DNA from 4 places in the Mucilaginibacter sp. BGA-UO-ETr-C110 genome. Region 2 is predicted to be linked to each of the others. Evidence: riboswitches for the same ligand, from Rfam matches in the RefSeq annotation. Region 2 holds a riboswitch; each other region holds the start of a gene.
What was found. A riboswitch is a leader RNA that binds a small molecule or an ion and turns the genes downstream of it on or off. The one in region 2 is predicted to bind S-adenosylmethionine.
Positions count from the first base shown of each region.

Region 1: another riboswitch for S-adenosylmethionine. It lies ahead of AC57BQ_RS06650 (TlpA family protein disulfide reductase); the one in region 2 lies ahead of metH (methionine synthase).
Region 3: another riboswitch for S-adenosylmethionine. It lies ahead of AC57BQ_RS07560 (O-acetylhomoserine aminocarboxypropyltransferase/cysteine synthase family protein); the one in region 2 lies ahead of metH (methionine synthase).
Region 4: another riboswitch for S-adenosylmethionine. It lies ahead of AC57BQ_RS27075 (peroxiredoxin family protein); the one in region 2 lies ahead of metH (methionine synthase).

Region 1 covers NZ_JCAQPB010000002.1:1,309,885-1,313,048, reverse strand. The annotation lists gene AC57BQ_RS06655 (GH92 family glycosyl hydrolase) at 1-811, opposite strand, end outside; SAM riboswitch class I at 1,470-1,579, shown strand; gene AC57BQ_RS06650 (TlpA family protein disulfide reductase) at 1,702-2,262, shown strand; gene AC57BQ_RS06645 (SusC/RagA family TonB-linked outer membrane protein) at 2,642-3,164, shown strand, end outside.
Region 2 covers NZ_JCAQPB010000002.1:5,164,703-5,167,866, forward strand. The annotation lists gene metH (methionine synthase) at 1-1,791, opposite strand, end outside; SAM riboswitch class I at 1,930-2,040, opposite strand; gene AC57BQ_RS22165 (Bax inhibitor-1/YccA family protein) at 2,460-3,164, opposite strand, start outside.
Region 3 covers NZ_JCAQPB010000002.1:1,544,456-1,547,619, forward strand. The annotation lists gene AC57BQ_RS07555 (trans-sulfuration enzyme family protein) at 1-772, shown strand, start outside; SAM riboswitch class I at 965-1,075, shown strand; gene AC57BQ_RS07560 (O-acetylhomoserine aminocarboxypropyltransferase/cysteine synthase family protein) at 1,329-2,654, shown strand; gene AC57BQ_RS07565 (homoserine O-acetyltransferase family protein) at 2,733-3,164, shown strand, end outside.
Region 4 covers NZ_JCAQPB010000002.1:6,268,374-6,271,537, reverse strand. The annotation lists gene AC57BQ_RS27080 (peroxiredoxin family protein) at 1-346, opposite strand, end outside; gene AC57BQ_RS27075 (peroxiredoxin family protein) at 373-1,689, opposite strand; SAM riboswitch class I at 1,918-2,021, opposite strand; SAM riboswitch class I at 2,633-2,749, opposite strand; gene AC57BQ_RS27070 (family 2A encapsulin nanocompartment shell protein) at 2,899-3,164, shown strand, end outside.

The DNA of each region.
Region 1 (3,164 bases), 3.9 Mb from region 2:
ATTGCTCGTGACTACCTTTGTTGATCACCTGCTTATCCCAGGTACCGTATTTTTTGATCTGCTTATTAAATTTGATCACAAAATACCCCTTAAAATTCTTTAACTCTGGACCTAACTGGGCCGACTGCCTGTCGGGGTTGTAACCTGTTATTTCGTTGTTTACGGTGTCTACATGCACATAACCCTTCAGTTTTTTCATCCGCACAGTATAGTCATTGGCCCAATCTTTTAGCTCAGGGTTCAGGTTGATGCCCTGGATAATGATATGCGCCTGATCGGCCTTTGGAAAAGTAAACCGGAACATACCGCAGGTATTAGCGCCCGCTATTTCGGCTTTGATCTTTTCTGTACCGGTAGTTTTCAATTTTACTGAATAGTAATACGGCTTGGACACTTCATCTTTGTGGCTGAAGGAAAGCACGCGTTCTTTTGGTAAAACACGCAATTTACCAACCTGCGGCATTACCGAAACATAGCCATAATCGCCCATCCAAACGGTAGGCTGGTGACTGGCCGTGAACCCGATAACCTTGCTATCCTCATAGTGGTAAACCATATAGCTCATTTTGTTTTCGCGGCTTTGGGCTACAAAATTGGTCATGGCAAAGGGTACATTTACGCAGGGCATGGTGCCGCCGCCACCATTGCCTTCCTCAAAACTCTTGGCAAAACCTTTTAGAGAAGTGCCTATCAACGGATCAACATAATCAACCTCCTCCAGTTGCTTTTTGGGGATTGTGGTTTGGGCGAAGTTATCCGCGTAAACAAAAGTTAGTAAGCCCAACAGGCAGATGCTCCGTTTTAATTGCATAGTGAACAGAAGGTATAATTGGTGAATGATCTGATTACAGACCGAAAACAAATCTCTTATTTTTAAGGTCATATTTCTCAAAAATAGTTGAATTATTTACTTAATCGTTTTCACCAATTTTTGTTTGATTCACCATCCATTTTCATAAGAGTCCTCTGCCGAAAAACTTTTTAAACCTTAAATTTTAACACTTTTTTAGTCAAAAACAGCATAAAAACACTTGTTTTTTACCCGTTTTAACTAAACTTTAACGCCATTTTAACACTTTTTAACAAATTTTTGATGGGTTTTGAAAGGTTTAAAAAGTATTAAATAATTGATTGTCAAATAACTACACTAAAAATGGTCTATTTTGGTTTGATTTTGTCCTTAACCAAACGGCCCGGTTCCCTAAAAAAGAGAACCGGGCCGTTGCCTGATATACAAATATACTGATTTTTTTGGAGGGATGAAAGCCTCACCCCAGCCCTCTCCAAAGGAGAGGGAGCTAAATAACATGTTGAGTAAAGTCCTCTCCTTTGGAGAGGATTTAGGTGAGGCATCCTTTTGCCACCCGATTGTAAGGAATAAGCGAAAATCATTAAATAAATACAAAGTCTATGGGATTAATAGAATTATTTATATGTTTGCAGCCGAAATCGTTCTTTATTTCATTTTTTAATTATCCAGAAAGACTGAGGGAAGGGCCCTGTGATGTCTTAGCAACCTGTACAGATTGTTATAAAGGTGCTAATTCCTATCTGCAACCATTTGCAGAAAAGATAATGATATGTCCACACGCTTACGGCTATAGGCTGTTCTTCATACCTCTCCTATTCTTTCTGTTTAATTGCAATCTGTTAATTTTTTATCACCGGCTTAATTATAGTGGAGCCCTATTAATAAATTCAATGAACAACCAGTTTTTACTCATAGTTTATCTTTTCCTGTTTACCGGCATTGCAGCCCGCGCGCAAACTGTCGACTCTGCCAATATTGATCGCGGTTACCTGGTTAAAGTTGGCGAACAGGCTCCTGATGATTTTGAACTGGTACTCACCAACGGTACCAAAACTACCCTAAAGCAGTTACGCGGCAAAGTAGTAATACTACAATTTACAGCCAGCTGGTGCAGTGTATGCCGCCAGGAAATGCCGCACTTACAAAAAGACATCTGGGAAGCCTACAAAAGCAAGGGCCTGGTATTGATCGGCGTTGACCGTGACGAGCCCCTGCAAAAAGTACAAAAATTTCACCAGGATATGAAGATCACCTATGACCTGGCGCTTGATCCTGGTGCGGATATTTTTGGAAGGTTTGCCAATAAAAAGAGCGGTGTTACGCGTAATGTGGTGATCAATCGCGAAGGCCGCATCGTTTACCTTACCCGCCTGTATGATCAGCAGGAGTTTGCATCAATGGTTAAAGTGGTTGATGCACTGGTGAACAATAAAACCGCATCCGTAAACTAAAATAAATAATAAAGCATGTGTCCCTGATCCTGTCATCACACATTGCTATATCGATTTAACCATTAATCACACCGCACATGAAAACAAATTACATAACCTTAAACAACGCTTCTATTTTGAACATTTACGTTTTATTATCTGCTTCTACTATGAATACCCCTATGTCATCTATGCAAAACAAGTGTTGCTGCTGTTAAACTACAGCGTTGCTTAGGTCGGTCAGGCTTTTTTCTCAGGCAACATAGCACAACCCAACAATCAAAGCTTTTACAGTTTAAGGCAATATTATCAACAGCCCGATCATCCGATCTGCGGATGGCTGGCCGTCTTTAGTTTTCCGGATCCTGTATGGTATCGTTAACATTCACAATCTATTACCATGTTTAAAAATTACAAACTACTACTGGCAATACTATTGCCTTTTATTTTCATCCAAACGGTTGCGGCGCAATCTGTTAAAATAAGCGGGGTGGTAACCGCCAAGTCAGACGGGCTTCCCTTGCCGGGCGTAAGTGTTTCTGTTAAAGGAACAACCAATGGTGTACAAACCAGCAGCGACGGTAAGTTTACCTTAAGCGCCAAAGTAAATGACGTGTTACGGATAACCTATATTGGTTTTACCACTAAAGAAATATCCGTTACCGGGGCTGATGGATCACTCCATATTATACTCGAGGAGCAAGCTAACGCTTTGAACGAGGTAGTGATCACGGCGCTCAATATCTCAAAAGATAAAAAATCACTGGGCTATGCCGTACAGGGTTTAAAATCAAAAGATATCTCAGAGGCTAAGGAAACCAACCTGGTAAACGCGTTGGCCGGTAAAATAGCCGGTGTAAATGTAACCAACAGCCAGGGCGATATGGGCTCATCACGCATCATTATCCGCGGCGAAACCTCGG
Region 2 (3,164 bases):
CAGCATACCGGCATTCACAATACCCATATCCATACCAGCCCTGATAGCGTGATACAAAAACGCGGAGTGCATAGCCTCGCGCACTACATTGTTCCCCCTGAAGGAGAACGAAATATTACTTACCCCACCGCTCACTTTGGCATGAGGCAGGTTTTGTTTTATCCAGCGGGTAGCTTCAATAAAGTCGACCGCATAGTTATTATGTTCTTCGAGGCCGGTAGCCACGGTTAATATATTAGGATCGAAAATAATATCCTGCGGCGGAAAACCAACCTCATTTACCAGGATATCATAGGAGCGTTTACAGATCTCGATACGGCGCTGCAGAGAATCGGCCTGACCGGTTTCGTCAAAGGCCATTACTACCGTAGCCGCGCCATAGCTTAATATTTTACGTGCCTGCTCCCTGAACTTATCTTCACCCTCTTTCAGCGAGATGGAGTTCACGATACCTTTACCCTGGATACATTTTAAGCCAGCCTCGATAACCGTCCATTTAGAGGAGTCGATCATGATGGGGAGTTTGGCAATATCGGGTTCAGAAGCTACCAGGTTCAGGAATTTCACCATCACCGCTTCCGAATCGATCATACCCTCATCCATGTTGATATCGATCACCTGCGCGCCGCCCTCTACCTGTTGCAGGGCAACGGCCAGGGCCGCTTCATAATCTTCGGCCAGGATCAGTTTCGAGAACTTGGGCGATCCGGTAATATTGGTACGCTCACCCACGTTCACAAAAATACTTTCGGGAGTGATGGTAACGGCTTCCAATCCGCTCAATCGCAGATTCGGATCCACCGTTGGAACTATTCTTGGCGAATATTTGGCGGCCCTTTCGGCAATGCACTTGATGTGCTCAGGCGTAGTACCACAACAGCCCCCTACGATATTCACCAGGCCTGCTTTTATAAAATCATCCAGCTGATGAGCAGTTTCATGCGCGGTTTCGTCATACTGACCAAACTCATTGGGTAAACCAGCGTTGGGGTAGGCAGATATAAACACATCGGCCTTTTCGGAAAGCTCGGCCAGGTGAGGGCGCATTTCTTTGGCACCCAAAGCACAATTTAGCCCTACAGAAAGCAGGTTAGCATGCCGTACCGAGTTCCAGAAAGCCTCAACCGTTTGACCAGATAGGGTACGCCCCGAAGCATCGGTAATGGTACCAGAGATCATGATAGGCAAATGCTTACCCGACTCATTTGCATATCGATTGATGGCAAATAAAGCCGCTTTAGCGTTCAGCGTATCAAATATGGTTTCAACCAGTAACAGATCGCTCCCGCCATCAACCAGGCCACGAACCTGGTCATAATAAGCCTCGGCCAGGTCATCAAATGTTACTGCACGATATCCGGGATCATTTACATCAGGTGATAGCGATGCGGTACGGTTAGTTGGCCCAACAGCGCCTGCCACAAACCGGGGTTTAGCCGGATTTTTGGTGGTATATTCTTCGGCCACTTCGCGGGCCAGGCGTGCTCCTTCATAGCTTAGCTCATAGGCCAGCTCTTCCAGCTTATAATCGGCCAGGGAAATTACTTGTGTGCTAAAAGTGTTGGTCTCAATAATATCGGCACCAGCGTCCAGATATTCGGCATGTATAGCCTTGATAATATCCGGGCGGGTAATGTTCAGCAGGTCGTTATTTCCCTGCAGGTCAGAGTTATGATCTTTAAAACGCTCCCCACGAAAATCCTGCTCGGTTAACTGGTACCGTTGTATCATGGTACCCATTGCCCCGTCAATTACCAGTATGCGTTTCTCTAATTCTTTTCTAATATCCATTTTCTCAGTGGGCAGTTGCCAGTTATCAGTGGGCAGTAAACTCAAATATCCAGATACAGCAAAAACTGCAAACTGCTTACTCAAAACTGTCAACTGTATAATAGCTTATCTCGAAAAGTCGGGTATATGACTGACTTTCGCTTATCTTTCCCAACGCTTTTTGTGTTGTTGAGTAGAATGTAGCACCTTGTATGGTACAGGTTGCTAAGACATCGCAGGGTCTAATCCCTCCGCCTTTCTCTATAAGCAATGCAAAGGTGCACAATAAAGCTTTAATATGCAATAGTTTTACCCCCTTCTGTTGTATACACCAAACGTGTTTACAATTGCATGAATATTCGGCCAGAGATATTGATGAGTTATGTCATGAAATCTCGGCGACCATGCCTCAAAAAACTTTTTAAACCTAAAATTTTAACAATTTTTTAGTCAAAAAAGGGGGTAAAAGACTTGCCTTTTGGCCATTTTAACAGAATTGTAATGCCGTTTTAACACTTTTTAACAAATTTTTGATGGGGTTTTGAAGATTTAAAAAGTATTAATTTATTGGCTATCAAATAACTACATGTCAAACGGTCGGCTTTTGGCCTTGTTTGAGCCTTAACTAAACAGCCCGGCTCTCTTTGCAAAGAACCGGGCTGTTGTATACAAATACCTTTTGTTGGCTATTATCTTCTTCTGCCGAATAAACGCAGAATCATCAGGAAAAGGTTGATGAAATCAAGATATAGGGTTAAGCCGCCCATCAATGCCATTTTTGAGGCCGATGCATCACCGTATTCTAAACCCGCGCCAATGCGTTTTAGTTTTTGCACATCATAAGCGGTTAAGCCTACAAATACAGCTACACCTACATAGCTAATGATATAATCTAAGCCACTGCTGTGCATAAACATATTCAATAAAGATGCTACGATAATACCAATCAATCCCATCATCAGGATTGGGCCAAATTTGGTCAAATCGGTATTAGTAGTATAACCGGCGATGGCCATTACACCAAATACTACTGATGTGGTAATAAATACGCCTAAAACCGAGCCTGCAGTAAAAATCAACAATATATAGCTTAAGCTAATACCCATTATTGCCGAAAACGCAATAAACAGGAACGCTAACACCCCGTAAGATAGCCGATTAAAACCAAAAGAGATGATCAATACGAATGCAAGCGGTGCGAACATCGTAATAGTACCCAAACCGGTATTACGGCCTGTGGCCGGATCGATAAGTGTATGAAGCAGGGCCTGATTCTGAGAAAATAAGAATGCGCAAACAGCAGAAAGCCCCAGGGCAACAAACATCCATAAAAACACATTGGCTATGAATTTACGGGATGCGTCTGTTTCGTTTAATTGTATTACGTTTTTATA
Region 3 (3,164 bases), 3.6 Mb from region 2:
TTTTGATTTTATTGACGTAAATGACACGGAGGTATTGCTACAGCATATTAAACCCGAAACAGGGCTGATCTGGATAGAAACGCCATCAAACCCCCTACTTAAAATAACCGATATTAAAAAGGTTGTCGCTATTGCCAAAGCCAGGGGAATTAAAGTGGTTTGCGATAATACTTTCGCCACGCCGATATGCCAGCAACCGCTTGTTTTGGGTGCCGACCTGGTGATGCACTCGGCAACTAAATATTTTGGTGGCCATAGCGACTTGATGGGTGGCGCATTGATCACTGCTGAAAAAAGTGATTGGTGGCAAAAAATACGCCAGGTACAGGAAATGGGTGGTGCTATCCCCTCTCCAACCGATTGCTATTACCTGGCTCGTAGTATTAAAACATTGCCTTATCGCGTTAAGGGCCATGTGCAAAATGCACAGTTACTGGCTGAGTTTTTAGAACAACACCCTAAGGTTGAACGTGTGCTATACCCTGGCTTGCCATCGCATCCACAGCATGCCATAGCTAAAGAACAAATGCTGGCTTTTGGCGGTATGTTATCCTTTATTGTGAAAGGTGATGAAAACGATACACACAACATCATTAACAAACTCAACTTATTTACCCGTGCCACCAGCCTGGGAGGTGTTGAAAGCCTGATCGAGCATCGTGCAACTGTTGAGGGGCCTGATACTAAAACACCAAGAAATCTGCTCAGGGTATCTGTTGGCTTAGAACATATAGATGATCTGATCGCTGACTTAAAGCAAGCCTTATTATAAGCTAAAAGCACAAAGCTAAAGGCTGAAAGTGATAACCCACTTATCAATTAAAGAGGCTTTTTGCTTTCCGCTTTGAGCGTTAAGCTTCCTCTTTTAAAATTTAATTTGGAATTTCAATATATATCACCCTATATTTGCAACAATATTTGGTAGCGATACCATTGATCAATTCTCCGCGATAGTTCGGGTTTTGATTTATAAAGAAGCGGCGAGAGATCAGGCTCAATGACCCGCTGGCAACCCTCCAAAATTGGAGAAGGTGCCAATTCCTGTCCCGGAAAATAACCCCGGGGAATATAAATTTATAACCATGAAAAGTTTAATTAAATTTAATCAGTACAGTATTTTTAACACCTCAAACGGTAGTATACAACATATTAGCTTAAATATTAGCAGTATTTGTATGTGTTGCTGCTGCTGATCGATCTGACACGTACTCTTTTTCCGATCCCGAAAAATACACGTGTTGCCACAACTGGTAAGGTCATTTACCAGTCCAGTTAAAAATCCATCAAATCGTTAAAAAATTAATTAAACACATTTCAATCTTACAACTATGTCTGCCAACAATTTAAAATTCGAAACCCTACAATTACATGCCGGTCAGGAACCTGATCCAACAACAGGTTCACGCGCTGTGCCGCTTTACCAAACCACATCATACGTATTTAAAAATGCGGAGCATGGGGCCAATCTTTTCGCGCTGAAAGAGTTTGGTAATATATACACCCGTTTAATGAACCCCACTACGGATGTGTTTGAAAAACGTGTAGCGGCTTTAGAAGGTGGTGTTGCGGCTTTGGCCACAGCATCGGGCCAGGCGGCGCAGTTTTTGACCTTAAACAATATACTGCAGGCCGGCGATAACTTTGTAACCTCCCCTTTCCTTTATGGTGGTACTTACAATCAGTTTAAAGTAGCTTTTAAACGTTTGGGTATTGATGCCCGTTTTGCAAAAGATGATACAGCCGAAAACCTTGAGGCTTTAATTGATAATAAAACCAAGGCTATTTACCTGGAAACCGTTGGTAATCCGGGATTTGCCATAGCTGACTTTGAAAAAGTAGCTGCTTTGGCAAAAAAGTACGATCTGCCGCTTATTGTAGATAATACATTTGGCGCTGCCGGATATTTATTCCGCCCGTTGGAGCATGGCGCTCATATTGTTGTAGAATCAACCACCAAATGGATAGGTGGTCATGGTACCAGTATTGGTGGTGTTATAGTTGATGGTGGTAATTACAATTGGGGTAATGGTAAATTTCCGCAGTTTACAGAACCATCTGAAGGCTACCATGGGTTGGTATTTGCCGATGTATTTGGCATAGGCGGCCCATTTGGCAATATTCAGTTTATTATACGTGCCCGTGTGGAAGGTTTGCGTGATTTTGGCCCGTCACAATCGCCGTTTAATTCCTGGTTGAATATCCAGGGTTTAGAAACCTTGTCGTTGCGTGTACAACGCCATGTAGATAACGCGTTAGAACTGGCTAAGTGGCTGGAGCAGCATCCACAGGTAGCTACTGTTAGCTATCCAGGGCTTCAATCATCACCATACCATGCACTTGCAAAAAAATATTTAAAAAATGGTTTTGGAGCAGTGTTATCATTTGAGATTAAAGGCGACAAACAACAGGCAAGTAATTTTATTGACAGTTTGCAGCTGGTAAGCCATTTGGCTAACCTGGGTGACGCCAAAACGCTGATCATTCAACCATCGGCCACAACACATCAGCAGCTATCTGACGAAGAACAGTTATCAGCAGGTGTTACACCAACATCATTAAGAATATCGGTAGGTATTGAACATATTGATGATATCAAAGCCGATTTTGAACAGGCATTTGCCAAAGTAAAGCAGCTTGCTGCAGAGTTAGTTTAATAGTAAGTGGTGAGTAAGTGAGTGGTGAGTTGAAAATAGAAACTCACCACTCAAGCTTAAAACTCGAATAATAGAATAATGAATACAGAAATATTTAAGTACACAGAAGCATTTGAATTCGAATCGGGCCAGGAAATACAGGATCTGGAAATTGGTTTTCATACCTATGGCAGGCTAAATAAAGCAAAAGATAATGTGATCTGGATCTGTCATGCACTTACAGCCAATGCCGATGTATTTGATTGGTGGAAAGGTCTGGTAGGTACCGGGTTCCTTTTTAATCCCGAAGAACATTTTATTGTGTGTGCAAATATTTTAGGTTCACCTTATGGAACAAGTAATCCTTTGAGTATAAATCCCGTAAGTGGACAGCCTTATTACCAGGCATTTCCGCAGTTCACTATCAGGGATATTGTAAAAGCTCACCAGTTGCTTGCTGACCATCTCCAGATCGATAATATACATATCCTTATAGGTGGTTCACTTGGCGGGCAACAAGCTGTTGAGTGG
Region 4 (3,164 bases), 1.1 Mb from region 2:
GGCTACGGTACTCGCCGCTCAGGGTTCCGTTATCTTCTATTTTGGCAACCAGGGCAGCATCATAGGTATTCATTTTTATAAATACCGAATCTTTCCCGATCCGCTGCACATGAAAATCATCACGACGGGTTCCATTAAGCAAGGTAAATACGGCATGTTGGGCATCTTTACCTTTAAACTCAAAGTTGAATGGTACTTTTGACTCGGCTACAGTAAATACGCCACGCCATACGCCTTCCTTTATAAATTTTGCAGACGGAGGCGTATCTGCAGCTATGGCAGCTCCGCTAAACAACAGGCCTATTGTCAGGCATTTGAATGAGGTAATCAGATTGAGTGTTTTCATTTGATCAATTATAGATAGGTTAATAGTTAGTTTGATGGGTGTACGGCCAAATCTTTTACCGCGGCACTTTCAGGTGCAGGCTCAGCTATCAATTTATCCAGCAACTGGTTAAATTTCTTTTCATAATCCTTGTGATATTTACCCGTTACCGTACCTGTGTAGCCGGTATATATTTCGCGCACATCGCCATTTCTGTCGATAATAATAGTTGTAGGGAATGCAATGAACTTATTAAGTGCGGGAAGTTTTTGAGCAACCAGTTTTTTATCGGCAAGGCCGCCAAAAGCTATATCATAGTTGATAGCATATTTTTCTTTGAGCTTGCCTAAAGTATATTTGGCATAGTCAAGACTGTCTTTTTGCTCAAAACCAAGTGCAATAGCTTCTACGCCACGATGGTGATTTTTATTGAACCAGGGAGAAAGAAACACCGTCTGGTCGGTGCAGTTGGGGCACCAGGTACCTATAATTTCTACAATAACCACCTTACCTTTGTACTTATTGTCGCTCAGCGAAACCGGTTTACCATCAATACCAGGGAAGGAAAAATCAAGTTTTTTATAACCCTCTTTTAAAAATGTAAGCTTGTAAGGATCCGGCAATTCAACTGTTTCGTTTTTGGCGGCATCAAATTTCAGGTTTTTGTAGATGCCAAAACCCTCCTCACCGCTGATCGAACCATCGGCATTGATCTTTCCTTTGATGATAAACGGACTTGGGCCGGTAAAGCCGCTCAGGGCAAACTCGTCGCCTTGAATGGTACCTTCCAGTTCGCGGGTGTCACCTACTACGGTCATAACAACCCCGGTAAGTTTATTACCTTTTTGTTTTAAGATGGCGATAGATGCAGGGACGGCTTCTTTACTATAGGTCTTGATCTCCCATTTACCGGAAAGATCTGCTTTTGGGGCAACGTCTTTACCTGGTTCCACAAAACGATAGCTTTTACCATATTCGGCGGTAAACGGGAGTGAGTTGCCTCTAAATCCGGGTACTAAGCTTCGGTATTCGCCGCTTATTTTACCATCATCTTCAATTTTAGCTACCAAAGCAGCGTCATAGGTGTTCATTTTAATGTAAACAGAATCTTTACCTATTGCTTTTACATGGAAGTTATCACGGCGCGAACCATTGATCAGGGTAAATACAGCGTGTTCAGCATCTTTGCCTTTTAGTTCAAAATTGAATGGCACTTGTGATTCACTTACGGTAAACACACCTCGCCATACACCTTCTTTAATAAATTTTGAGGGGGGATTTTTGTCGGCAGCTAAGGTTGCGCCACTAATCAGCAAACCTAACGACAGGTATTTTGCTTTAGTTAAATAATTGTGAATGTTCATATTTTTATAAAATTTAGTTATTGGAAGTTTAGTGTGATAATTGCCTGATTTGAAATTTGGGCATAAGAATTCCCTAGGCCTATTGCAAAGGCCGGAAAAAGAAATACGCAAAAAACTTTAGCGATTGATGCTTAAAACCAAAAGGCAAACTGAATGCTGCAACATCGTAAGCCCGATGCCGGCTGCACATAAGATTGTAGATAATTTACTGTTTTCATGATGATAGTTAATTTATATTTCTAAAAAAATTTAGAAAAAAGTTTAGCACTTATTTCAAACTGAAAAGTTGCTGAAGATCATCGAGACTTCCTCTCCCTTCGTCTTTATAAATCAACTAATTAATGGTGGGGTTAATTAGAATGCTGTAAAGATAACAAGAATATTTATAATTACAAGTAAATCTATAGATTTAGTAGTATATTTTATAATTAGTTCATATTTTATAGTATAATCAACATCCTGGACTGTACAGCACACGCCTGTTTTACCACCATAGCAAAGCAACGCACTTAGTACAGCCAGGATGTTGATCTTATTTCAGGATCAATTTCCGGAATGAACTGTGCGAATTAACAATACTGGTAACAACAGAAAAGGATGCCACCATTCTGTATGCGGGCTTTAGTGATAAAATTCAATTTCAGATTCATGGTATTTGTTGATAAGTTGGATCCAAAGCATGCGGTTTAGATGACCTTCGGCTTTGCGATCCATTTAACAGTTCAAGTGGTGGCGATTGATCTGTTAATCTATATTAATTAAAGTATTATGCTGTTTTTATTGCTGAACAATTAAATGGTTAGCAACAACACATACCTGCATGATCAGTGATTAAGGTTTTATAGGATTTCATGTACCTGGTTTTTATCTTTCAGTTATCAATTTGTATTCTATAAAACTTACCGGGAAAAGAGCTGTAGAGATATTTATATAAACCTGTAGCTTCTTATCTTTCTCCTTTTCAGCAGGAGCAGGAATTAGCACCTTTTACATCATATAAAATTTGTACAGGTTGCCAAGACTTCATGGGGCCTTTCCCTCCGTCTTATCTCGATAAGCATTAAAGAACTGATGTGGCAAATATATAATTAAATCTATAAATCCTATAGATTTAATATATTTTATTTCTTATCATTGCAAAGCAGGTAGCCATTGATTGAACAGCTCCTCACAAATCACTCTTTAAAACAACTATTTACTATCAAAAAAATGCCCGATCAAAAAGCAAAACAAACAGCCCTTGGCGATGTAGCAGCCAGACAGTTAGCCGTAGCAACACGTACTGTTCCGCAATTATCAACCATTACACCACGATGGTTAACTCATTTGTTAAACTGGATCCCTGTTGAATCTGGTGTTTACAGACTAAATAAAGTTGTTGACGCCAACAATGTAGAAGTTGACTGCTCATCGCGCGATGAACGCGAACTACCTTCTACTTTTGTTGACTATGAAGAAAATCCACGCGAGTATAA